DNA from 3 places in the Sphingobium aromaticiconvertens genome. Region 1 is predicted to be linked to each of the others. Evidence: predicted binding sites of a transcription regulator. Region 1 holds the regulator's gene; each other region holds the start of a gene.
What was found. Region 1 encodes LexA, which represses DNA repair genes until DNA is damaged. Its sites were predicted from a motif close to GTTCCNCNCTTGTTCT; they were not measured.

Region 1 (7,949 bases):
GCCCCATCCGCAAGGCGATTGGCCAGCGCACCATCTTCAACCTGATGGGTCCGCTCGCCAATCCCGCCAATGTCCGCCGCCAACTGGTCGGCATCGCCCGCCCCGCCTATGTCCCCATCTACGCGCAGGCGCTGGCGGATCTGGGCGCGGACTATGCCATGATCGTGTCGGGGGATGAGGGGCTGGACGAACTCTCGCTCACCGGTGGCAATGATGTGGCGGAAGTCACAGCCGAAGGCTTGGTCGCCATGCGCCGCTACCATGCCGCCGACGCGGGCCTTCCCTCCCATCCCGTCGATGCCATTCGCGGCGGCGACGCCAGCTACAACGCCGCTGCGCTGAAAGCGCTGCTGCTCGGCGAACAGGGGCCTTATCGCGACGCGGTGCTGCTGAACGCCGCCGCGGCCCTTGTCGTCGCGGGCACCGCGCATGATCTTCGAGAGGGGGCGGAGGAAGCCGCCGAGACGATCGACAAGGGCCTTGCCCATGCCCTGCTGACCTGCTGGATAGGCTTTTGACATGACCAACAAACTGATCGAAATCTGCGACTTCAAGCGGGAGGATGTGAAGCGGCGCAAGGCCGCGACCACCGTGTCCACGCTCCACGCCCGCGCCGCCGAACAGACCCCGCCGCGCGGCTTCCGTCAGGCGCTGGACGGGGCCGCCCGCTCAGGCTTCGGCCTCATCGCGGAAATCAAGCGCGCCAGCCCGTCCAAGGGGCTTATCCGCGCCGATTTCGATCCCCCCGCCCACGCCCAGGCCTATGCGGCGGCGGGCGCGGCCTGCCTGTCCGTCCTGACCGACGAACCCTATTTTCAGGGCCATGACGATTATCTGATGGCCGCCCGCTCCGCCTGCCCCCTGCCCGTGCTCCGCAAGGATTTCATCGTCGATCCCTGGCAGGTGTTGGAAAGCCGCTCACTGGGCGCGGACGCCCTCCTCATCATCGTAGCGGCGCTGGACGACACCCAAATGGCAGAGATTGAGGATGCGGTCCTCGGCCTGGGCATGGACGCCCTGATCGAAGTCCATGACGAACGGGAAATGGAGCGCGCGCTTAATCTCCGCTCGCGCCTGATCGGCGTCAATAATCGCGACCTGCGTGATTTCAGCATCGACTTCAACAACACCTACAGGCTGGTCGACAGCGCGCCGGAGGGATGCACCTTCGTCGCCGAAAGCGGCCTCAACAGCCATGACGACCTCACCGCCATGGCGGAACGCGGCGTCCGTTGCTTCCTGGTGGGCGAAGCGCTGATGCGCCAGGCCGATGTCGAGGCGGCGACCCGCACGCTGCTGGTCGGGGCATGAGCAACGGCCTCACCCATCTGGCCGAAGATGGATCGGCCCGCATGGTCGACATCTCGGCCAAGGCGACCACCGTGCGAGAGGGGGTCGCGACCGGCCGCATCGACATGAGCCGCGAAGCCGCAAAGGCCATCGCCGACGGTCATGTGAAGAAGGGCGACGTTCTCGCCGTCGCCCGGATCGCGGGCATCATGGCGGCCAAGCGCACCGCCGACCTCATCCCGCTGTGCCACCCCCTCCCCTTGAACGCGGTGACGATCGAGTTCGACATGGACGCGACCGGCGTAACCGTCACCGCAACCGCGCGCACCGCTGCCCAGACGGGCGTGGAGATGGAAGCAATGACCGCTGCGTCCGTCACCCTGCTCACCATTTACGACATGGCCAAGGCGATGGACAAGGCGATGGTGATCAGCGGCGTCCGCCTGCTCGCCAAGTCGGGCGGCAAGTCCGGGGACTGGCGGGCTTCGTGAAGGGCGTGGCCGTGAGGGGGAGGCCATGAGCCTGCTGCCCGTCGCAGAAGCGCAGGCGCGCCTGCTGGCACTGGGCCGCCGCCTCCCATCGCACTCCGTTGCCGCCGCACAAGGCGTAGGCCGATGGCTGACAGACGACATCATCGCCCTGCGTAGCCAGCCATGGGCGGACCTTTCCGCCATGGACGGCTATGCAATCCGCGCTGCTGAATGGCCCGGCCCGTGGCGACTGTCAGGCGAGAGTGCCGCAGGACAGGCCATCCCCACACCACTTGCGCCGGGCGAAACCTGCCGCATCTTCACCGGCGCGCCCGTGCCACCGGGCGCCGACGCCATATTGATCCAGGAAAATGCCGAACGCATCGGCGACCAGATCAGCGGACTTCCAAACGCTCCGGCATCGGGCCAGCATGTCCGTCCGGCGGGGTCGGATTTCCGTGAATCCACGGTTCTTCTGCGCGCTGGCACATGCCTGAACCCCGCCCATATTGGCCTTGCCGTGCTGGGCGGCCATGGCCTGTTGCCGGTCGCGCGCAAGGTTCGCGTCGCCCTTTTGTCCACCGGTAACGAATTGGTGGCGGCAGGACAGCCCATCGCGCCGGGCCAGTTGCCCTCCTCCAACGCCGTCATGCTGCCCGCGATGCTCGCGGGCCTGCCCTGCGAAGTCATCGACCTTGGCATCGTGCCAGATGACCTTGCCGCCATGATGGCTGCATTCGATCGCGTGCGCGAAGCTGACATCATCGTTTCGACAGGCGGCGCGTCGGTCGGCGATCATGATCTCGTTCGTCCAGCCTTCGCTGCGGTCGGCGGCACGCTCGATTTCTGGAAGATCGCAATGCGCCCCGGCAAGCCGCTGATCGCCGGAACCCTGGACAGCGCCGTTTTTCTGGGCCTGCCGGGCAATCCTGTCTCGGCGTTCGTCACGGCCTTTCTCTTCCTGCTCCCACTGGTCCGCCATATGAGCGGCGCACCCCAGCCCCTTCCCCGACAGATCGAAGCAATCATCGACGCACCCCTGGCCCCGACCGCCGAACGGGACGAATATCTCCGCGCCTTCCATCGCGGCGACCGGATCGTCGCCCTCACCGCGCAGGACAGTGCGGCCACCGCCTCCCTTGCCGACGCCGACTGCCTGATCCTGCGCCCCGCAAAATCGCCCGCCGCCAAAGCAGGCGATGCAGTCATCACCCTGCCGCTGACCTGACAGGATAATCACCCAAACGCTTGACTTGCCTCCTTCCGTTTCCTATGCGTTCTTCATTCGTTCCAGATATGCGAGGGACAAAGGCGATGTTGACGGCAAAACAGCAGGAACTGCTTCTCTTCATTCATCATCGACTGGAGGAAGGCGGCGTGTCTCCCTCTTTCGAGGAAATGAAGGAAGCGCTCGATCTGCGCTCAAAATCGGGCATTCACCGTCTTATTAACGCCCTGGAAGAACGGGGCTTCATCCGTCGCCTCGCCAATCGAGCGCGCGCGCTGGAAGTATTGAAACTGCCCGAAGCGATGAACCGGACATCCCGATCCGCGCTCGTACCAAGCGTGCCGCAACTTGCGCCCAAGACCCCCTCCCAAATCCCCGTCGCCGCCAATGACGTGATCGAAATTCCGCTGCACGGCCGCATTGCGGCGGGCGTGCCGATCGAGGCGATGGAGGGGCAGACGATGCTCTCCGTTCCCGCCGCCTTGCTGGGTTCAGGCGATCATTATGCGCTGGAAGTATCCGGCGATTCGATGATGGAGGCAGGCATTCTCGATGGCGACTTCGCTCTTATCCAGCGCACCGACGTCGCGCGCGAGGGACAGATCGTCGTCGCGTTGATTGACGAAGCCGAAGCAACGCTCAAATATTTCCGGCGCGAAGGCGCGCAGGTCCGGCTCGATCCGGCCAATAGTGCCTATCAGCCGCAAGTCTATGATTCGGCTCAGGTACGAATCCAGGGCAAGCTCGCGGGCCTGTTGCGCCGCTATAATTGAGGACTGGCCTGTAACGATGGCCCGCCAATCGGACGGCGCAGGGGACGTGGTGGCGGGATTGGCGGCAACCAGGGATGGGTGTCGCCCTCCGGCCTGACCCGATCAACCCTGCCCGTCTTCAGGCTTATCGCGATCCCGCCCGTCCGTGCCAGCATCCGTCGGTCGATCTTCAGCCAGCGTGAGCGACAGGAACGGGGCAGCCAGCGATCGCTGACGACGATGTCGACAATCGCGCAATCTTTCGCCAATATCCGCGGGTCGATCATCGCCTTGCTGCGCGTCACCAGCAATTGCCAGCGCCGCTCACCACGCCGCATCGTCGCAGCACACAGATCCGGGTTGCACCGGGCCTGCGGCATATCCGCAAGAGCGGACAATGTGCCATCATAGCCCACGCTCTCGGCCAATGCATCGCGCACATAATCACCCGCCCGCGCACGCAGTAACGCCATGCCGCCGTCGGGCAGGCGCAGGGCGACATGCCGTCCGTCGCTCGTGACCAGCAGGTCAGGCGACGGCGTCAGCACGATGATCGCCGTTCCGATCAACACCGGCGCCAGCCCCAACCAGCGCACCGATCCGCGCCACAACAGACACCACAGCCCCCCGCCCACAATTGCGGCGAAGACGAGATGCGAAAAGGCCGGCGCCAGCACGACCGCCATCGGGCTGGCCGCGACCCGGTGCGCCAGCGCCAGCAACAGGTCCAAAGAGTGCGTCACCACCCACCAGGCAGGCGCGCCCAGCCCGATCACATCCAGCGCCAGAGCCAGAGCCTCAAACGGCATGACGATAAAGGTCGTCAGCGGGATCGCGATCAGATTGGCAAAAGCACCCAGCATTCCCGCCTGATGGAAATGATAGAGCGCGATCGGCGCCAGCACGATCTCCACAGCAAAGCCAGTCAACAGCAACGCCGCGATGCCCCGCAGTCCCTTTGCCACCCACCCCTCATCCCGCGCCGCGGTCAGCGCGCGATAGCGACGGCTGCTCGACAGCGCGACCAGTGCCACCACCGCGGCGAAGCTCATCTGGAAACTGGGGCCGATCAGGCTATCCGGCCAAAAGACCAGCACGACCAACGCTCCCGCCGCCACCAATCGCAAGGTTATCGCATCGCGGCCCATCGCCATCCCGCCCAGCACCAGCAACGCTGCTACACAGGACCGGATCGTCGGCACCTCAGCCCCGGTCAGCAATGTGTAGCCAAGGCCTCCCAGCGCTCCGCAACCCGCCGCGATCAGCATCAGGGGCAAGTGTAGCGCTGCCCATCGACTCAGCGCCGCCAGTCGCAACGTCATCAGCATGACGGCCCCGATCAGCGCGGTTACATGCAGGCCGCTGATCGACAGCAGATGCGCCAGCCCGCTGCGGCGCATGGCCTGTGCATCCGCTTCAGGTATCGCACCCTGATCGCCGGTCGCCAGCGCCATTGCGATGCCACCTGCTCCGCCCGCCACCTGCCCATGGATATGTGTCGACAATCTGGCGCGCAAAGAGGCGCTGCCTTCGGGCGCCGCCTTCACCACTTCGATCGGACGCAATGCCCGCCCGGTCGCCCCGATCCCCTGGAAATAAGCGCGCCGTGCAAAATCATATCCGCCCGGCACGGCAGCGGGCGCGGGCGGCATCAGGCGGATACGAAAGCGGATCACCGCCCCCGCCCCAACCCTGTCGGCACATCGCCCTCGCGAATATTGACGCGGATCGCCTGCGGCAAATCACCCCGATCCAGCGGCCGTACCATCGCGCGCACCACACCCTGCGCTGGCATGGCGGCAACCGACCGGACTTCCCCCGCCATCTCGGTAAAAACAGGCCGTGTCAGCGGCGGCTGCCCCAACAGCAGTGCCTTGCCCCAGATCAACAGACAGCCTAGGCAGGCCAGCAGGCCACCAATCACCAGCATCTGCCGCAATCGACTTTCACGGGGCATCAGGCAGGCGGCGCAGGCCAGTCCAAGCGCCAGACAGCAAAAGCCCAGCCATGCGGCCCGGTCCGGCAGGGCGAACCAGGCAGCGATTCCCGCGCCCAATGCAACCGGCGCCCAGAGGCCCACTTGTTCGCGCTGCGATTCCAACCACGCTTCCACGGCCGGAAAAGCCCGAAAAACCACGGGATTCGCACTCTCCCCCGCGCAGGTTTGTCGTGGCTCGAAAGCCATGCTAGGGGGCGTCGCATTCATGGATCAGAACAGCAGATGTCGGGGAATATCAGGGTGAGCGCAACCGGAGATAAGCAGAAGGTCGTTACGCGGTTCGCGCCGTCGCCGACGGGCTTCCTGCACATCGGTGGCGCGCGCACGGCGCTCTTCAACTGGCTGTTCGCGCGCCACCATGGCGGCAGCTTCCTGTTGCGGATCGAGGATACTGACCGCGCCCGTTCGACGGACGAAGCGGTCGCCGCGATTTTCGACGGACTCGACTGGCTTGGGCTGGGCGGTGACGAGGAGCCGGTCTTCCAGTTCGCGCGCACCCCGCGCCATGCGGAAGTCGCGCAGCAACTGCTCGACGGCGGCCATGCCTATAAATGCTATGCCACGCCCGAGGAACTGACCGCGCTGCGCGAACAGCAGCGCGCCGCCAAGCAGCCGATGCGCTATGACGGTCGTTGGCGCGATCGTGATGTGTCGGAAGCCCCCAAAGGCGCGCCTTATGTCATCCGCATCAAGGCCCCACGGGCGGGCGAAACCGTGATCGAGGATGCGGTGCAGGGCCGCGTCGTCGTCCAGAATGCTGAACTGGATGACATGATCCTGCTGCGCTCCGATGGCACGCCCACCTATATGCTTGCGGTGGTGGTCGACGACCATGACATGGGCGTCACCCATGTCATTCGCGGCGACGATCATCTCAACAACGCCTTCCGCCAGCTTGCCATCATGAATGCGATGAATTGGGACGTGCCGGTCTATGCCCATATCCCGCTAATCCACGGTTCTGACGGGGCAAAACTGTCCAAGCGCCACGGCGCGCTGGGCGTGGACGCCTATCGCGATGAAATGGGGATGCTGCCCGAAGCGGTGCTCAACTATCTGTTGCGTCTGGGCTGGGGCCATGGCGACGAGGAACTCATCCCGATCGCGCGCGCGATCGAGCTGTTCGACATCGCTGGCGTGGGCCGCTCGCCCTCGCGTTTCGACATCAAGAAGCTGGAAAATCTGAACGGTCACTATCTGCGTGAAGCAGAGGATGCCCGACTCGCAGCGCTGGTCGCCCCGCGCGTTTCCGCGCAATTGGGGATAACCTTGCCCGATGGCGCCGATGCGCTTCTGACTGCCGCGATGCCCTCGCTGAAGCCGCGCGCGAAGACGCTGGGCGAAATTGCCGAGGGCGCTCAGTTTCTTTTCAAAACCTGCCCGCTGGATTTTGACGAAAAGGCTTCTGCTCTGCTAGACGATTCGGCGCGCGCGCTGCTGTGCAGGACAGCCGACGCTCTTGATCCCGTCCAGTCCTGGACGGTCGAAGCGATCGAAGAAGTTATACGTTGCGTGGCGGAGGATGCCGGACTTGGTCTGGGCAAGGTCGCACAACCCCTGCGCGCGGCGCTGACGGGTCGTACGACGTCCCCGGGCATTTTTGACGTCCTCTTCCTGCTTGGGAAAGAGGAAAGCTTGATACGACTGGCCGCGGCGGCAGAGGTCCCGGTTAGCTGACGGCAACAAAGGAGAACATTATGTCGGATAACAAAGCCACACTGGCGATCGGCGATGATGCCAAAGACTATGCCATCATGGATGGCACGGTCGGCCCGCAGGTCATCGATGTGCGCAAGCTGTATGCAAATACCGGCATGTTCACCTACGATCCGGGCTTCACCTCGACCGCCAGCTGTGATTCGGGCCTGACCTATATCGACGGCGACGAGGGCATATTGCTGCATCGCGGCTATCCCATCGGCCAGTTGGCCGAACAGTCGAGCTTCATGGAAGTCAGCTATCTTCTGCTGAACGGCGAACTGCCTTCAAAGGCGGAACTGGACGATTTCTCGCGCACCATCACCCGTCACACGATGGTGAATGAGCAACTGACGACCTTCTACCGCGGTTTCCGCCGCGACGCGCACCCGATGGCCATCATGTGCGGTGTGGTCGGCGCACTGTCCGCCTTTTACCACGACTCGACGGACATCAACGATCCCGAACAGCGCCGGATCGCCAGCCACCGGCTGATCGCCAAGATGCCGACG
Region 2 (7,949 bases), 1.5 Mb from region 1:
TCTCTATCCGCCGCAGACCGTGTCCGCCGATGCGCTGCCTGACTGGACGGTGGCGCGGGCCGCTGCCGATGCGTCCAGCATGGCGATCGCCATCACCGACCGCGCGGGCAAGCTGGTATGCGCCAGCGATCTGTTTGGCGAATGGTTCCCCGGTTTTCCGGCCCCACCCGGCATATTGACTGATTCCGTTACCACCGAAAGCTTGACTGCTGCTGGCCGCGCCGCCTGGCGAGACGGGCAGGCACGGGTGGCGGCGATCGTTCACGGGGCGCTGCGGCTGGACGTGGACGTGACCCGCACTGGCCGAGCGGAGGATTATCTCCTCTGGCGCTTCGCCCCGGTGCGTCAGCCCAGCGCGATCGATGATGTTCACCGCGTGCTGACGGGCGAAGCGGGGCGCCACTTGTCCGAAGCGGGCATCATGGCGGCGATGATTGGCGGGGAAGGGCGCATCCGCACCGCCAACGGCGCCTTCCTGCTGCGCGCGGCGGGACGGATCGACGCCAACATCACCGGTCGCGATTTCGCCAGCCATATGCGGATCGACGACAAGGGCCGCCTCTTCTTCGCGCGGGAGGAGCATGGCGGCATGCCGCTGCGTCTGTTGCAGGTTCCGCTTCGCCGTCCCGGTCAATCGGCGGGCCATGCAGGGGCACAGGAAGGCCCGATGCTCGTCCTGCTGATCGACGAGCCGATGGGTGGCGGTGACGGTACATCGGCGCTTTCCTATATCGAGACCCTGTTGTCGCTGCTGCCCTTCGGTCTTGCCATGGCCAATCGCGATGGCCGTGTCCTGTTCGTCAACAATGCGTTCGGCCGTGCGGCGGGCCTGCGCCCCGGCGACACGCCCAGCTATCCGGGCGATCTTGTCGTGCGGGAGGATCAGGCGGCGGTGGCCGACTCCGTCCGCCGTTTCGCCATAGGCCCGCAAATGTCGGGCGACATCGCCGTTCGCATGCGCGATCAGCCGGACGAACCGGTGGCGCTCAGCCTCGCTGGCGTCCGGGGGCTGGGCGACGCCGCCGTGCTTTTGAGCCTTAAGGACAATAGCGAGGAATCGAAGCTGAAGCGTCAGGTGGCGCAGGCGACCAAGATGCAGGCGATCGGCCAGCTGGCGGGCGGCGTCGCCCATGATTTCAACAATATCCTGACCGCCATCATCGGTCATTGCGACCTGATGCTGATGCGCCACACGCCCGGCGACAGCGACTATGACGACATTCAGCAGATCAAGTCGAACAGCAATCGCGCGGCTGGCCTCACCCGCCAGTTGCTGGCTTTCTCGCGCCAGCAGACGCTGCGCCCGCAGATATTGCAACTGCCCGACATCGTCGCCGACGTCTCAAACCTCCTCAATCGCCTGCTCGGCGAAAATGTCCGGCTGGAAGTGTCTCACGGCCGCAACCTTGGTGCGGTGCGCGCGGACCCCGGCCAGCTTGAACAGGTGATCGTCAACCTTGCGGTCAATGCCCGCGACGCCATGCCCAATGGCGGCGTCGTCAATATTCAGACCTATGCCGTCCCCGCCGCGAAGGTGCGTGAGTTGCGGCAGGACATATTGCCGGTCGGCGACTATACCGCGATCCGCGTCTCTGACACCGGCCTTGGCATCCCGCCGGATATCCTCTCGAAAATCTTCGAGCCTTTCTTCACGACCAAGGAAATGGGCAAGGGCACCGGTCTTGGCCTGTCGACCGTCTATGGCATCGTCAAACAGTCGGGCGGCTATATTTTCGCCGAATCGGATCTGGGGCGGGGCGCCAGCTTCATCATCTACCTGCCGGTCAACGCCGCACAGGACATGCCTGTCCTCGAAAAGCCCAAGGCGCAGCCCAAACGGGGAGAGACCTGGGGTACCGGCACCATATTGCTGGTGGAGGATGAGGATATGGTCCGTACCGTCGCCGAACGGGCGCTCACGCGTCAGGGCTATACTGTCCTCACTGCCTCGGACGGGGAATTGGGGCTGGAAGCGCTGGAGAAGGCGGATCATATCGACCTCCTGATTTCCGACGTGGTCATGCCCAATATGGACGGCCCGGCGATGGTCGCCCGCGCACGCCAGAGCCATCCCGACCTGCCTGTTCTCTTCATGTCGGGCTATGCCGAGGAGCAACTGCGTAAATCGATCGACATCGCCAATGTCGCCTTCCTGCCCAAGCCTTTTTCGGTCAGCCAACTGGCCGAAGCCGCCCGCGATGCGATGGCCAGCGGGGCCGACGTGGCGGAGGACGATGGCTGAGCTTGCGCTGCATTAAGGCCAATCTGCTGGGCAAGCGCGATTGGATGCGCTAGCGAATCGACTTTAGCAGCGGGCGCGCGCGCGAACAGGCAGGGGCCGATGTCGGACAGCAAATCCATTCTCATTGTCGAGGACGAGGCGATGATCGGCATGATGCTTGAGGATTATCTCGAAACTCTTGGCTATCAGTTGCACGCCGTCGCCTCGTCCGTGGAGGAAGCCTGCGCCCATGCGCGCGGGGGCGGTTTCGACGCTGCACTGGTCGATTGTAACCTTCAGGGTGAAAAATCCTGGCCCGTGGCCGACATATTGGCGGAACAGGCGATCCCCTTCATCTTCGCCACTGGCGGCATGGCCGATGATCTGCCGAGCCATCACGCGTCGCGTCCAACGCTCGCCAAGCCTTTCACCATCGGCGCGGTCGAACGGGCGCTGGGTAAAGTGCTGGCGGCAGAATGAATTTCGCGCCCTTTCCAAAGGGAAGGGGCCAATGCCGTATCAGGGCGCTGAAAGCCCGTGGGGCTGCCCTTTGCCTCGGAATAGGAAATTTCCGTTCCCCTCTTGTTCTAAGTGAACAAACAGGATACATCATGCCTAGGCGCCGCGATTGGGTGGTGCAACCCGCTTGACAGGGGATAGGCAGATGACCGCTATGCTTTCACTTATCGATTCCAAGAAGACAGGGAATATGGACAGACAGAAAGCATTGGAGGCCGCCCTCTCCCAGATCGACCGCGCCTTTGGCAAGGGCAGCGCGATGAAGCTGGGTTCGCGCGAGAAGATTGAGATTGAGGCGATTTCGACCGGCTCGCTCGGTCTCGATATCGCGCTTGGCATCGGCGGCTTGCCCAAGGGGCGAATCATCGAGATTTACGGGCCAGAAAGTTCGGGCAAGACCACGCTCGCGCTGCATGCCATTGCCGAAGCGCAGAAGAATGGCGGTACCGCCGCCTTCGTCGATGCCGAACATGCACTCGATCCGGGCTATGCCAAGAAGCTGGGCGTCGACATTGACGAACTGATCGTGTCGCAGCCGGACACGGGCGAGCAGGCGCTGGAGATTGTCGATACGCTGGTGCGCTCCAATGCCATCGACGTGTTGGTGATCGACTCCGTTGCCGCGCTCGTCCCTCGTGCGGAAATTGAGGGCGAGATGGGCGACAGCCATGTCGGCCTTCAGGCCCGCTTGATGAGCCAGGCGCTGCGCAAGCTTACCGGCTCCATCTCGCGCTCCAAGTGCATGGTGATCTTCATCAACCAGGTCCGCATGAAGATCGGAGTCATGTACGGCAATCCGGAAACCACGACCGGCGGCAACGCGCTGAAATTTTACGCCTCGGTCCGGCTCGACATCCGCCGCACCGGCCAGATCAAGGATCGCGACGATATCGTCGGCAACACCACCCGCGTGAAGGTGGTGAAGAACAAGGTTGCCCCGCCGTTTAAACAGGTCGAATTCGACATCATGTATGGCGAAGGCATTTCCAAACTCGGCGAGATTCTGGATCTGGGCGTGAAGGCCGGGATCGTCGAGAAATCGGGCGCCTGGTTCTCCTATGATTCGGTTCGGCTCGGCCAGGGGCGCGAGAATTCCAAGACCTTCCTCAAAGAAAATCCCGAAATGGCGGACCGTCTGGAAAAGGCGATCCGAGGCAAGACCGAAGAGGTCGCCGAAGCCCTGATGACCGGACCCGAGGCGGACGACGGGGACGAATGACCCTGCCTGGCGCACCCCGGCCGGTACAGCCGGGGATGGCCAGCGGCGTATGACGTCCTTCTTTTGCCTCAAGCACCCGAAAAGGCCCGCTACGTCCTCACGCAGCGGGCCTTTTACCGCGCGCCGAACGATTATCTGCACCCTGACGCCTCTCCTTATGAGTGGAGGGGCTATCAGGGCTGAAACAAAGGGCCGCTACTCTCCACCCCATGGAACAGCCGCAGCCTCGATACGTTCAGCACGCACTCCCTCTGGCATCTCGTCTCCCATCCTGCATCTTCAAGGAACACCTGCTTATGCGCCTCGGTATCGAAGCCATTCTCGACTATGACTTCGCCGAACCCACCGATGTGCTGCTGGCTGTGGAGGCGGCGCAATTGCCCGGCCAGACAATCATCGAGCAGTCGCTCATCATCAACAATGCCGGTCCCCTCACCAATTTGACCGGCGGCAGCGGCGTGGGGCGCCGGACTTGGACACGCAGCGGCACGGGGCGGATGCTCACCACCTATCTAGCGACTGTTGAAGTAAATCGCGCGCCCGTAGACGTCGCTGCGCTGAACAAAAGCCCACTCCCGAGCCTGCCCGAAAATGTCCTCCCCTTCATCTGGCCCAGCCGCTATTGCGAGGCAGACCGTTTCGTCAGCTTCGTGTGCAGCCATTTCGAGGGGCTTGAGGGCGGGGCGCTGGTCCAGGCGCTGGTCGACTGGGTCAACCAGAATCTCCAATATGTGTCGGGCAGTTCGGATGGCACCACCAGCGCCGCCGACACCTTCGTCTCGCAACAAGGCGTCTGCCGCGACTATGCCCATCTGACCGCTGCGCTGATCCGCTCGCGGGACATTCCTGCACGCCTCGCTTCAGTCTATGCTTGGCAGCTCGATCCACCAGATTTCCACGCGGTGGTCGAAGTCTGGCTCGATGGTGCCTGGCATATCGTTGATGCAACCGGCCTCGCCCCGATCGAGGGGATGGTGAAGATCGCCGTCGGCCGCGACGCCACCGATATCGCCTTCATGACCGCGTTCAATGGCGCCATGATGAATGCCCAAAGCATCACAGTCACCCGGCTGGTTTGAACAGACGGGACAGTCACAGATATAGTTTCGCGTCGCCAATTTCGCCACCAATATTTCCCTCATAGGGCGTGTAGGGGGAAGTAGGGTGGGAAGCGGACATTGACGCCCCGCGTGATGCCGTGACAATCGGGCCGCGATCCAATCGACATGCAAGTGATGTCGTGCGATGCTACCCCAATGATGTCGAAGACCATTGTGGCAGCGCTTGCCGCAACCTTGCTGGCGATGCTCGGCTGTGCTGGCGATGCCAGCGAGAACGGCGCGTCGAACATTGCAAGAAGAAACACGGGTTACGCTCTACTATCATCAATTTAATGGTGTTGCGCCAGGCCTGATGGTGCCTGGCCTCGTGCATTGCGATCCCAACCAAGCATCTCTTCAGGTTTCGAAAACAAACAAGATGGAGCTGGCAGAACTTTCGAAATGGCACGACCGCCATATGCCGATCGAAGGATACCGGGAACTTGAGCGGGAGGAATTACTCGGAATGCTCAAGTCCATGTTTGTGCCGCTACCAGACGCTGATTGGCAGGAAGGTGAGAATTATACGAGAGAGCAAGATCATAAACGCGAAATAGCTGGGAAATTCGCCGTCCAGCATAATCAGGCGGCGTTTCGAACCGGCAAGGCGCGCATCCTAAGGCTGTGTCCCGATGCTCGATTAACTGATAGGTGACTGATCGCGCCTATGCCCGGCTAGACTGCCCATCATTAAACGTCGGCTTTGGATTATGCGTCCGCCTCTGAAGCAGGGAAAATTGGCCGTCTCGCACCATCCCCACCCTCAAACCCACCACGTCGCCAGCCGGCGCACCCATTCGTCCGCCGTCGCGCGGTCGGGCGTCTCGTTGGCGTCGCCGTAGCCGAACCATTCGTCCGCACCCGTTTCCTGCACCACGATCCCGTCGCGCCGCGCGATCATCGACAGCGTGCCATAATAGGCACCATAGGTGACGTCCGCCTGCGGGATGAGCCAGGCGATCTGGCCGCGCACCGGCACGATGCTCTCGTCCCGCCACAGCGCCCTTGCGCCATAGCCGGTGCAGTTGATGACGACTTTCTCCTTCAGCTTCGCGACATCGCCCGGCTCGCGCAATTCCATCGGTACGATCCGCCCGCCGCCGATCAGAAAATCGGTGGTCAACTGATGCGCCAGATCCGCGACATTGAAAGTCAGCGAACTGTTGCGCCGCACGAAGGGCGCGCGGAAGGGGTGGCTTCCCGGCGGCATCTCCACCGAACGCGGCGAGATGTCGGCCAGCCGCTCGTCCAGCCGCAGGAATGCGTCGGTTCGTTCAGAGGCGGGCGGGGTGGAGCTGGCGACGGGCGTCATCCGCATCCCCGGCGGCTCGTCCGACAGGCTATAGCGATCGGTCCATTCCACCGGATCGCCCGCCATCCCCAGATAGCTTTGATAGGTGGAAAAGGACATGCGGGCCATCTGCTCCCACCGATCGCCAAAACCGGCATCGACCGCGCCGGCCATTGCGATCCGCGAGTCCGGCGACCATGTCCCCGTCGCTCTTGCCGATCGCACATTCGGAAATTGGTCCTTGGTGTAAATCGTCACCTTCGCCCCGCGCCGCTGTGCCGTCAGCGCCGCCGTCAGGCCCAGCGCACCTGCGCCGATCACCGCGATGTCCCTGACGCCATCGGCCATTGCCAATCCCACGGCTATCTCCGCCGATCCCCAGGATAGCGACCAGCCACTGCCGCCATGGCCGTAATTATGGACGACGCGCTTGCCACGCACCCCTTCCACCTCGATCCGTGGCCCCGCGGCGCGAAAGGGGCGCACGCATACCGTCACGCGAAACAGGCGATCAGGCGTCGCGCGGATAGGCTGCGGCCCGCCTGCGCCCAATGTTGCCGCGCCCCCGCGCGCGGCCAGCGCCACTGCGCCAAGGCCACCCATGCCCGCCTTCAACAGCGCCCGTCTGTCCATCGGCCTGTCCCCCTCTATATCTATTGTTCGCAAAAGCGTGGACGAACTCCAAGTGCTTTTCCCGCAGTCCTGCCTCGCTTCGTCGCGCAAAAGCTGCTTGCCCCCGGAAGGCCCTTTCCGCATGAGAGGCAGCGATGCATCGCCTTCGACCCGACCAGTCCTTGATGATCCTTATATTGGCGATCCTCGTCGTGCTGACGGCGGTGGGCGGGACCGTGTGGCTCTATCGCGGCCAGCAGGCCAGCATCGGCTGGGTCAATCACACGCTGCGGGTTGAAAGCCGTCTATCGGACATGGTGGCGCGGGTTCAGGATGCCGAAACCAGCCAACGCGGCTATATGCTGACGCGCAAGCGCGCCTTCCTGGTCCCTTATCACGAGGCGGTTCGCCGTTGGCGCACCGACCTTGGCACGCTGCGCGATGCCGTGTCCGACAATCCGGCACAAGCGGCGGATGTGGACCGTCTGGGTGGGCTTATCGAACGGCGGTTCGTCCTTCTGCAAAAGGGCATCGACGATGCCCGTGCGCGATTGCTGATAACCCCTGATTCCTTCCGCCCCGGCCTGATCGCAAGCGCCCAGATCCGTTCGATCATCGCGACCATGAAGGTGCGGGAGGAGGCGCTGTTGGCCCGCCGCAGCGCTGACGCGACACGGCTTGCGACCTGGGTGTCGATCGGGCTGGTGGCCAGCTGCGGGCTCGTCATCCTGCTTGGCGTTCTGGCGTTGATGTCCGCGCGCCGCCGCTTGCAGGAGGCTGTTGCAGGCGGGGAAGCCCTGAGCGCTTCCCATCAGGCATTGCTAGCAGAGGCGGAGGAACGGCAGGCGGCCGAGGCGCAACTGCGGCAGATGCAGAAGATGGAATCGATCGGCCAACTGACTGGTGGCATCGCCCATGACTTCAACAATATGCTCGCCATCGTCATCGGCTCGCTCGACATGGCGAAGCGGCGGCTGACTGCGGATG
Region 3 (7,949 bases), 1.1 Mb from region 1:
GTTGCGGCATCAGGATGTCGTCCCGGTGTCGGAGGCCGCACTGAAAGCCGCGCCGCTCTGGGCGCACTGGCCCGCGCGGCTGCAACGGCTGGACCACGGGCCTCTGCTATCACCGCTGCCCCCTGAAAGCACCGTCTGGCTCGATGGCGGTCATAATGCGGGCGCGGGCGAGGCGATCGGCGCCTTCTTCACCAAGGAACGGCTGGCAGGCGAGCCTTTGCACCTCATCATCGGGATGTTGGCGAACAAGGATGTGGAGGCGTTCCTCGCGCCTTTCGCGGGAAAGATCGGGCATATCCACGCCCTGCCCGTTCCTGGCCACGATCATCATCCGGCCGAACGTTTTGCCGAAGTGGCGGCGCGTTGGTCGATCGGCTGCACCGCGCATGACAGCCCGGAACAGGCCATCAACGCGATCGCCATGTCCACGCAGGGCGCGCGACCACCCAGCATCCTCATTGGCGGCTCCCTCTATTTGGCAGGCCAGATTCTTCGGTTGAACGCACAATTGCCCGACTGATCGCAAAGCTTTCTTTTTTACTTGCGATTGACTCGCAATAGCGTACCTTCCTTTCCAGTCTTTGGAGAGAAGGAAGGCGCGCCATGCAAGAAAACCAGTCCGCGACAGCCCAGCATCAGATCATGCCGCCCTGCGGCTATGGCAATCGCCTGTTCCTCTTTGCGCTGCGCCGGATGGCAAGTGCGGGCGTGAATGACGCCCATGCCGCCCATGCGATGCTGGGCGGTTTCGGCAAAAGCTATCGCCGTCCACTGGTGCTGATGCGCGCGATGATGCTGGAAATGGCGCGCGCATCCAGCCGCAAGATCCTGGTCGCCCCCTGTTGCTGCGCCCGGATGACCAGCGATGAGGCGCAGATCATGCAGGCGGTCGGCGAAGCGCTGAACGATGCTCCCGCAGCCTATCACCGCCTTACGACCTTGCTTGACAATGACAACGCCTTGGGCGCGCTCACCTGCCTTCAGGCCGTCGCGCAAAGCTATGGCGACCTGGGCCGCCCGCTCGACCTCTACGCGGCGGGTTAAGAATCTGCGGCCTGATCAGTTGGGGCACGCTCCCTCCCCGCACTGCCGACGCTGGCGTCGATCAGGCCGCTCCGCATCATCAACCAGAAGAGGATGATGCCCGGCACGGCCAGCGCAGTGGTCAGCAGGTAGAAATCGACATAGCCGAACCGCTCGATCAGAGAGCCTGCGGTCGTGCCCGTCAGGAACCGCCCGACAATGCTCGCCGCAGCGGAGATCATTGCATATTGCGCGGCGGTAAAGCGCAGATCACATAGCGCCGAGAAATAGGCGACGACCGCGACACCGCCGATCCCGCTCGCGAAATTCTCGAACCCGATCGCGCCCGCCATCCCCATGTTGCTCTTGCCCGCTGCCGCAAGCCCCGCAAAACTGAAGTTCGATATCGCCATCAGGATCAGGCTGATCAGTACCGAGCGCTTCAACCCCAATCGCGCATACAGGATGCCGCCCACGAAAATCCCCGCCAGCAAGGCCCAGAACCCCACTCCGACGTCATAAATTGCAATCTCGTCGTTCGTATAGCCAAGGTCATTGAAAAGCAGTCGGAATGTCAGGTTGGCAAGCGTATCGCCGATCTTATGCACGATGATGAACAACAGCACGAGCAACGCACCCTTGCGCCGGAAAAAGTCGACGAACGGTCCGATGATCGCCTGCACCAGTTCGCCCCCGCTTTTTCGCGATGCGATCGGATGGTGCCTTTCTGGTTCCCCCACCACCAACGCGGCGATCATCGCCGGCAAGGCAAAGCCCGCGCAGACGATATAGGCGATCGTCCAGTTCCAATGCTGGGCAATCACCAAACCCAAAGCACCCGCTGCGGCCGCGCCTATGCGCCAGCCATATTGCGACATGCCTGCGCCAACGCCCATTTGTTCGGGCTTTAATATCTCAATGCGATAGCCGTCGATGATGATGTCGAACGTGGCCCCGGCAATACCCAGCAGGATAGCGGCGCGAACGGTGGCCATGATGTCGCTCGACGGATCGACGAACGCCAGATTGACAACCGCCGCCATCACAAGGATGCCCGTCAACAGCATCCACGACACGCGCTGCCCCAGCCAATGCAGCACGGGCAGTTGAACCCCTTCAATAACCCAGGCCCATAACCATTTGAAATTATAGGCCAGCAGCACCAGGCTGAACGCCGTAACGCTTTTCTTGTCGATGCCGTCCTGCGCCAGCCGCGACGCCAGATTGGCGCCGATCATCGCGAAGGGGAAACCGGATGATATGCCCAGCGCCAGCGCCGCCAGCGGGGCCCGCTCACCATAGGGGCGCAGCGCATCCAGCCAGCTTTTCGTTCCTTGCGCGACCTGCGTCATTCTTGCCTTGCCCCTTATTCGCGATCCGGCGCCACCATATGGGCAAATACCGGACTGGCAAGCGACAGAAGCGTGAAATCAGGCGACCTGCGAAAACACACTCATGCCCACAGGGGGCCGCGGCGGTTGGGTGGACCGCATCAGGGCGTCCGCTACCTCGATCGCCAGCAGCAAGTCACGCTGCGAATAGGGCTTGGCGAGGCACCCGATCGCCAGCGCCTGCGCGTCGGCGGGACAAGCGCCGGTAACGAACAGGACCGGTATGGCGAGGGCATGGGCATAGCGCGCAATATCCACCCCGTTTCGCTCACCCCGCAAACTGATATCGGCAATCACCAGGTCGATCCCACCCGCATCAATCGCGGAGATGGCATGGTCATAGCTATCGACGGTCGCGGCAACATCATATCCCGAATGGACCAGCAGATGCTCGTTATCGAACGCGACAAGCGGCTCATCCTCGACGATCAGGATCGTGTGGATGGCCCTGTCCCGTCCGCCAACGACCCGCGTAATCAATTCCCGTCCGAAAAGCATTTGCCGATCCGCCCTGCTTGCGCCAATGCGTCCATGATAAACGCTGCGGGCGGCCTGCCGGTTTCCCTTTAGCGCCGCCGGTCCCCTCGCGCAGGCTTGGAGACGGCACCATTCGTCATTTCACGCGTGCCTGCTATATGGGGATGACACGCGCTCACGAAAAGGAACCCCTTCCCTGGAACCGCCAAAAAAATCCGGGCCACCAAAAAGACCGGGCACAGGCCGCAAGCCGACAGCACCGGGTGCCGCTCGCCCAGTCTTCGGCCAGCGTAAGACGGGTGCTTTGTCCGGTGCCTCCGCCAAGCCTTGGGCCTCAAAGCCCATTGGTCCCAAGAAGCCGCGTCTCGCGAACACGAACCCGCACCCCGCGCGCGTCGGCGCAACGGAGGGTGAGGGTCCGCAGCGCATCGCCAAACTACTGGCCCGCGCCGGCATCGCTTCCCGCCGGGAAGTCGAGCGAATGATCGAGGATGGCCGCGTGGCCCTGAACGGCGAAGCGCTGACAACGCCCGCGACACTGCTCGACACGCTCCACGGCGTCACTGTCGATGGCGTGGCGGTCAGCGCCCCTGCACCAGCACGCCTGTTCCTTTTCCACAAGCCTTCCGGCTACCTGACGACAGAGCGTGATCCGCGCGGCCGTTCGACCATCTACGACATTTTGGCCCCGGACCTGCCACGCCTGATGCCCATTGGCCGCCTCGACATGACTACCGAAGGTCTGTTGCTGATGACCAATGACGGCGAATTCAAGCGCCAGATGGAACTGCCCGCCAGCGGCGTGCCGCGCACCTACCGCGCCCGCGCCTTTGGCGAGGTCAGCCAGCAGCAGTTGGAGGATTTGTTCGACGGTGTAGAGATTGACGGCATGCATTATGGCCGAATCGAAGCCAATCTGGAACGCCGAACAGGCCGGAACCAGTGGATCGAAATGACCCTGACCGAAGGCAAGAACCGCGAAGTCCGTCGCGTGCTCGAACATCTGGGCCTGGAGGTCAATCGACTCATCCGCACCAGCTATGGCCCGTTCGGGCTTGGCGACCTGGCATCTGGCGCAGTCGAAGAGGTGCGCCAGCATGAGTTGGACGCTTTTCGCGCCACTCTCAGGAAAAGTACGAAGCAGGGATGAGGATCATTTCCGGAACATGGCGCGGCCGCCCGTTGGTCGCGCCCAAGGGTGATCTCACACGGCCCACCGCTGATCGTACCCGTGAAACGCTCTTTTCCATGCTACTCAGCCGGATCGGCGATTTCGAGGGGCTGGCCGTAGGCGATTTTTTCGCTGGATCAGGCGCTCTAGGGTTCGAGGCACTCTCGCGCGGCGCGGCCACCTGCCTGTTCGTCGAGCAGGACAAGGCCGCCGCCGACTCGATCCGCGCCAATGGCGACAGGCTGGGCATACGCCCTGACATTCGCCAGGCTTCGGTCCTGTCACTAGGCCGGGCGCCCGCCCCTCTCGACCTGATCTTCATGGACCCGCCCTATGCCAGTGGCGCAGGCGCGGTGGCGCTCGACAAGCTGGCCCGCCTCGGCTGGACCGGCCCCGCCACCTGGATCAGTATCGAAACCGACCGGCGCGAGGATGTCGTCGTCAAGGGGTTTACCGTGGACACCGTGCGGGATGTCGGCAAAGCGCGGATCACGCTATTGCGCGCGGGGGAGCAAGCGGACGCGTAAGCGCCCACTTGCTCGGCGATCAGAAAATCCGCCAACCCGCTTCCACGCGCCCAATGTTGCACATGACCGATCGGGGCTGGGGGCACTCATATAGCCGCCCTGCCCCGATGGCCTGCTTCATTCAGCGACGCTTTTTCGCTTTCGACCGCTTCGCCTCACCCGGATTCATACAACTGTCCTGCACCGTCTTGCTACACAGCGGATATTCCTTCGCCTCTGCCGGTGGGGGCGTCATGTTGCCACCCACCGTCACCGGGTTTTCGGACGACCCTACCGGTGCAGTTGGATCACTCGGCGCTCCCGCTGGGGCTGGCGCCATGCCCGGATCGGCGGGAACGGCACCCGTCGGTTGCGCGGCGTTGGGGTCCGCTCCCGCAGGTGGCGCGGCAGGCGGCGCAGGCATGGGCGCACTCTCTCCCGTCGGCGGCATGGCTGAACCCGGCGACGGTGGCGGTTGAGCGCCCGGCGCCTGGGAGGGCGCGGACATCTGAGCAACCGCAGCCCCGGGCAGACCGATTGTAAAGGTCAGCATGGCGGCACCCGCCAGCATCAGGCTCTTCATGGGAAATATCCTTTCCTGTTCTTATCTGTTCTGCCGCGAAGGCATGGGACAAGAACAAAGACCATGACGCACCCGTTCCGCTTCAGCGACGAAGCGGTCCCGGCACGCCATCAGTTGAGGAAAGGAAAGACCGAAGCCCTATGCCGGATAGCGGTCGAATTTGGGCAAAGCGCCAGCCCCCTCCATCCACGGTGCGGCTTCGACATATTGGACATGGATAGCAGGCGGGAAAACAGACTGATCGGTCAGCGTCGCCGTCTGTATGTCGATCATGCCGGGAAAGGTCACTAGATTGGTGTAGAACAGCCCGGTGCCGCAATTCCCGCAGAAATGCCGGGTCGCATCTTCCGATGATTGATACAAGACCGGCTTGCCGCTGATCGTCACCTGACCTTCAGGAAACAATGTCCAGCCTACCATCGGCGCACCGGCACTTTTTTGGCAATCCGAACAATGGCACAGCGCACTATAGACCGGATCGCCTGACGCCTCATAGCTGATCGCCTCGCAATGACAGTTGCCCTTGACCATCTCACCCTCCATTGATTCTCTTTTTGTTCTCATATAGCGAGGAGCAACGCAAACGGCTTGCCCCTCGCCCGCCTCTTGTCCGGCTCTACCCCTTTCCCTACGTCCAGGACAATATGACCTTCCCTGCCCCCTCGCCTGACGATCCACCTTATCTCCGCGGCCTCAACACGCCGCAGCGCGAAGCCGTGCTGACTACGGAGGGGCCGGTGCTGGTGCTTGCGGGCGCGGGTACGGGCAAGACGGCGGCGCTGACCGCGCGGCTCGCGCATCTGGTCGCCACCCGCCGAGCCTGGCCTTCGGAAATCCTGGCCGTCACCTTCACCAACAAGGCGGCGCGCGAAATGCGCGAGCGTGTCGGCCGCATGATCGGGAACGCGGTGGAGGGGATGCCCTGGCTCGGCACCTTCCACGCCATCGCGGCAAAGATGCTCCGTCGCCATGCCGAGCTGGTTGGCCTGCAATCCAATTTCACCATCCTTGACACGGACGACCAGTTGCGCCTGATGAAGCAGTTGATCCAGGCGGAGGGGATTGACGACAAGCGCTGGCCCGCGCGGCAACTGGGCGGACTGATCGACCGCTGGAAGAACCGGGGCTGGACGCCGGAGGACATCGATGCAGGCGAGAGCGAGGGCTACGCCAATGGCAAGGGCCAGAAGCTTTACGCCGCCTATCAGGCGCGATTGCGTGAGGTAAATGCCTGTGATTTCGGTGACTTGCTACTGCATGTTCTGACGATCCTGAAGAAAGATCGGGAAGTGCTGGCCATGTATCAGCAGCGCTTCAAATATATCATGGTGGACGAATATCAGGACACCAACTCCAGCCAATATCTCTGGCTCCGCCTGCTCGCGCAGGAGCGCAAGAATATCTGCTGCGTGGGCGACGACGACCAGTCCATCTATTCATGGCGTGGTGCAGAAGTCGCCAATATCCTGCGGTTTGAAAAGGATTTTCCGGGCGCGACCATCGTCCGCCTGGAACAAAATTATCGCTCCACCCCACATATCCTGGCCGCAGCATCCAGGGTGATCGCAGAGAATGGCGGACGCCTTGGCAAGACACTCTGGACGCAGGAGCTGGATGGCGAAAAGGTACAAGTCGTCGGCATCTGGGACGGGCCTGAGGAGGCCCGACGCGTCGGCGAAGAAATCGAGCAGATCCAGCGCAAGGGCGGTTCACTGGACGATGTGGCCATCCTTGTCCGCGCCCAGCACCAGACCCGCGAGTTCGAGGACCGCTTCATCCAGATCGGCCTGCCCTATCGCATCGTCGGTGGATTCCGCTTTTATGAGCGCGCCGAAATCCGCGATGCGCTCGCCTATCTCCGCCTCGTCAACCAGCCCGCCGACGATCTGGCGTTCGAGCGTATCGTCAATGTTCCCAAGCGCGGCCTTGGCGACAAGGCGGTCGAGAAACTGCACCGCCTCGCCCGCGCAGAGGGCACGCCCCTCATGCTGGCGGCCGCGCGTATCCTCGACACTGACGAACTGACGCCGCAGGCCCGCCGCGCCCTGGGCAGCTTCATCGGCGACCTCGCCCGCTGGCGGGACCGCGCGGCTCAGTTGCCCCATGCCGAACTCGCGCGACAGATATTGGACGAAAGCGGTTATACCGCCATGCTTCAGGCCGAACGCACGACCGAAAGCGCCGGTCGCCTCGAAAACCTGTCCGAACTCGCCCGCGCGATGGAGGAATATGAGACGCTGGGTGCCTTTCTGGAGCATGTATCCCTCGTCATGGACAATGATGCCAAGGCCGAGGAGCGCAAGGTCACGATCATGACCATCCATGCGGCCAAGGGGCTGGAGTTCGACACTACCTTCCTTGTGGGTTGGGAAGAGGGCGTCTTCCCCTCGCAACGCGCGCTGGACGAAGGCGGCCTCAATGCACTGGAGGAGGAACGCCGCCTCGCCTATGTCGCGATCACCCGTGCGCGGCGCAAATGCATCATCCTGCACGCCGCCAACCGCCGGATCTACGGCCAGTGGACCAGCTCCATTCCATCCCGCTTCGTCGGCGAACTGCCACCCGAAAATGTGAACGAGGATAGCAGCATGGCGGGCGGGGCGTCGCTATGGCGCGCCAACTGGTCGGAACGCGCCGACCCCTTCGCCGATGTTCAGCGCAGCACGGGGCGCGGTCCCGGCTGGCAACGCGCGCAATCCTCCGGCCAGTTCAGCCGCGAACCCGTCCGCATCGTGGAGGCGCGCACCTCAGCCGTTTCACTGGGTAATAAGGGTCGCGACGACATGACCGTGGGCCTG

Region 2: a site for LexA is predicted at 2,795-2,810, ahead of recA (recombinase RecA). Genes of this name have one in related genera too.
Region 3: a site for LexA is predicted at 5,697-5,712, ahead of WFR25_RS11285 (ATP-dependent helicase). Genes of this name have one in related genera too.

What each region holds. Positions count from the first base shown of each region.
Region 1 covers NZ_JBANRJ010000001.1:3,498,285-3,506,233, forward strand. The annotation lists gene trpD (anthranilate phosphoribosyltransferase) at 1-518, shown strand, start outside; gene trpC (indole-3-glycerol phosphate synthase TrpC) at 520-1,311, shown strand; gene moaC (cyclic pyranopterin monophosphate synthase MoaC) at 1,308-1,781, shown strand; gene WFR25_RS16655 (molybdopterin molybdotransferase MoeA) at 1,807-2,988, shown strand; gene lexA (transcriptional repressor LexA) at 3,075-3,761, shown strand; gene WFR25_RS16665 (ComEC/Rec2 family competence protein) at 3,752-5,416, opposite strand; gene WFR25_RS16670 (hypothetical protein) at 5,413-5,877, opposite strand; gene gltX (glutamate--tRNA ligase) at 5,962-7,416, shown strand; gene WFR25_RS16680 (citrate synthase) at 7,437-7,949, shown strand, end outside.
Region 2 covers NZ_JBANRJ010000001.1:5,031,068-5,039,016, reverse strand. The annotation lists gene WFR25_RS24460 (hybrid sensor histidine kinase/response regulator) at 1-2,242, shown strand, start outside; gene WFR25_RS24455 (response regulator) at 2,342-2,701, shown strand; gene recA (recombinase RecA) at 2,886-3,959, shown strand; gene WFR25_RS24445 (transglutaminase-like domain-containing protein) at 4,256-5,038, shown strand; gene WFR25_RS24440 (hypothetical protein) at 5,274-5,714, shown strand; gene WFR25_RS24435 (FAD-dependent oxidoreductase) at 5,823-6,983, opposite strand; gene WFR25_RS24430 (CHASE3 domain-containing protein) at 7,118-7,949, shown strand, end outside.
Region 3 covers NZ_JBANRJ010000001.1:2,350,551-2,358,499, reverse strand. The annotation lists gene WFR25_RS11325 (bifunctional folylpolyglutamate synthase/dihydrofolate synthase) at 1-520, shown strand, start outside; gene WFR25_RS11320 (DUF6628 family protein) at 604-1,044, shown strand; gene WFR25_RS11315 (AmpG family muropeptide MFS transporter) at 1,041-2,375, opposite strand; gene WFR25_RS11310 (response regulator) at 2,454-2,912, opposite strand; gene WFR25_RS11305 (pseudouridine synthase) at 3,088-4,041, shown strand; gene rsmD (16S rRNA (guanine(966)-N(2))-methyltransferase RsmD) at 4,038-4,589, shown strand; gene WFR25_RS11295 (Fe-S oxidoreductase) at 4,711-5,151, opposite strand; gene WFR25_RS11290 (GFA family protein) at 5,290-5,682, opposite strand; gene WFR25_RS11285 (ATP-dependent helicase) at 5,796-7,949, shown strand, end outside.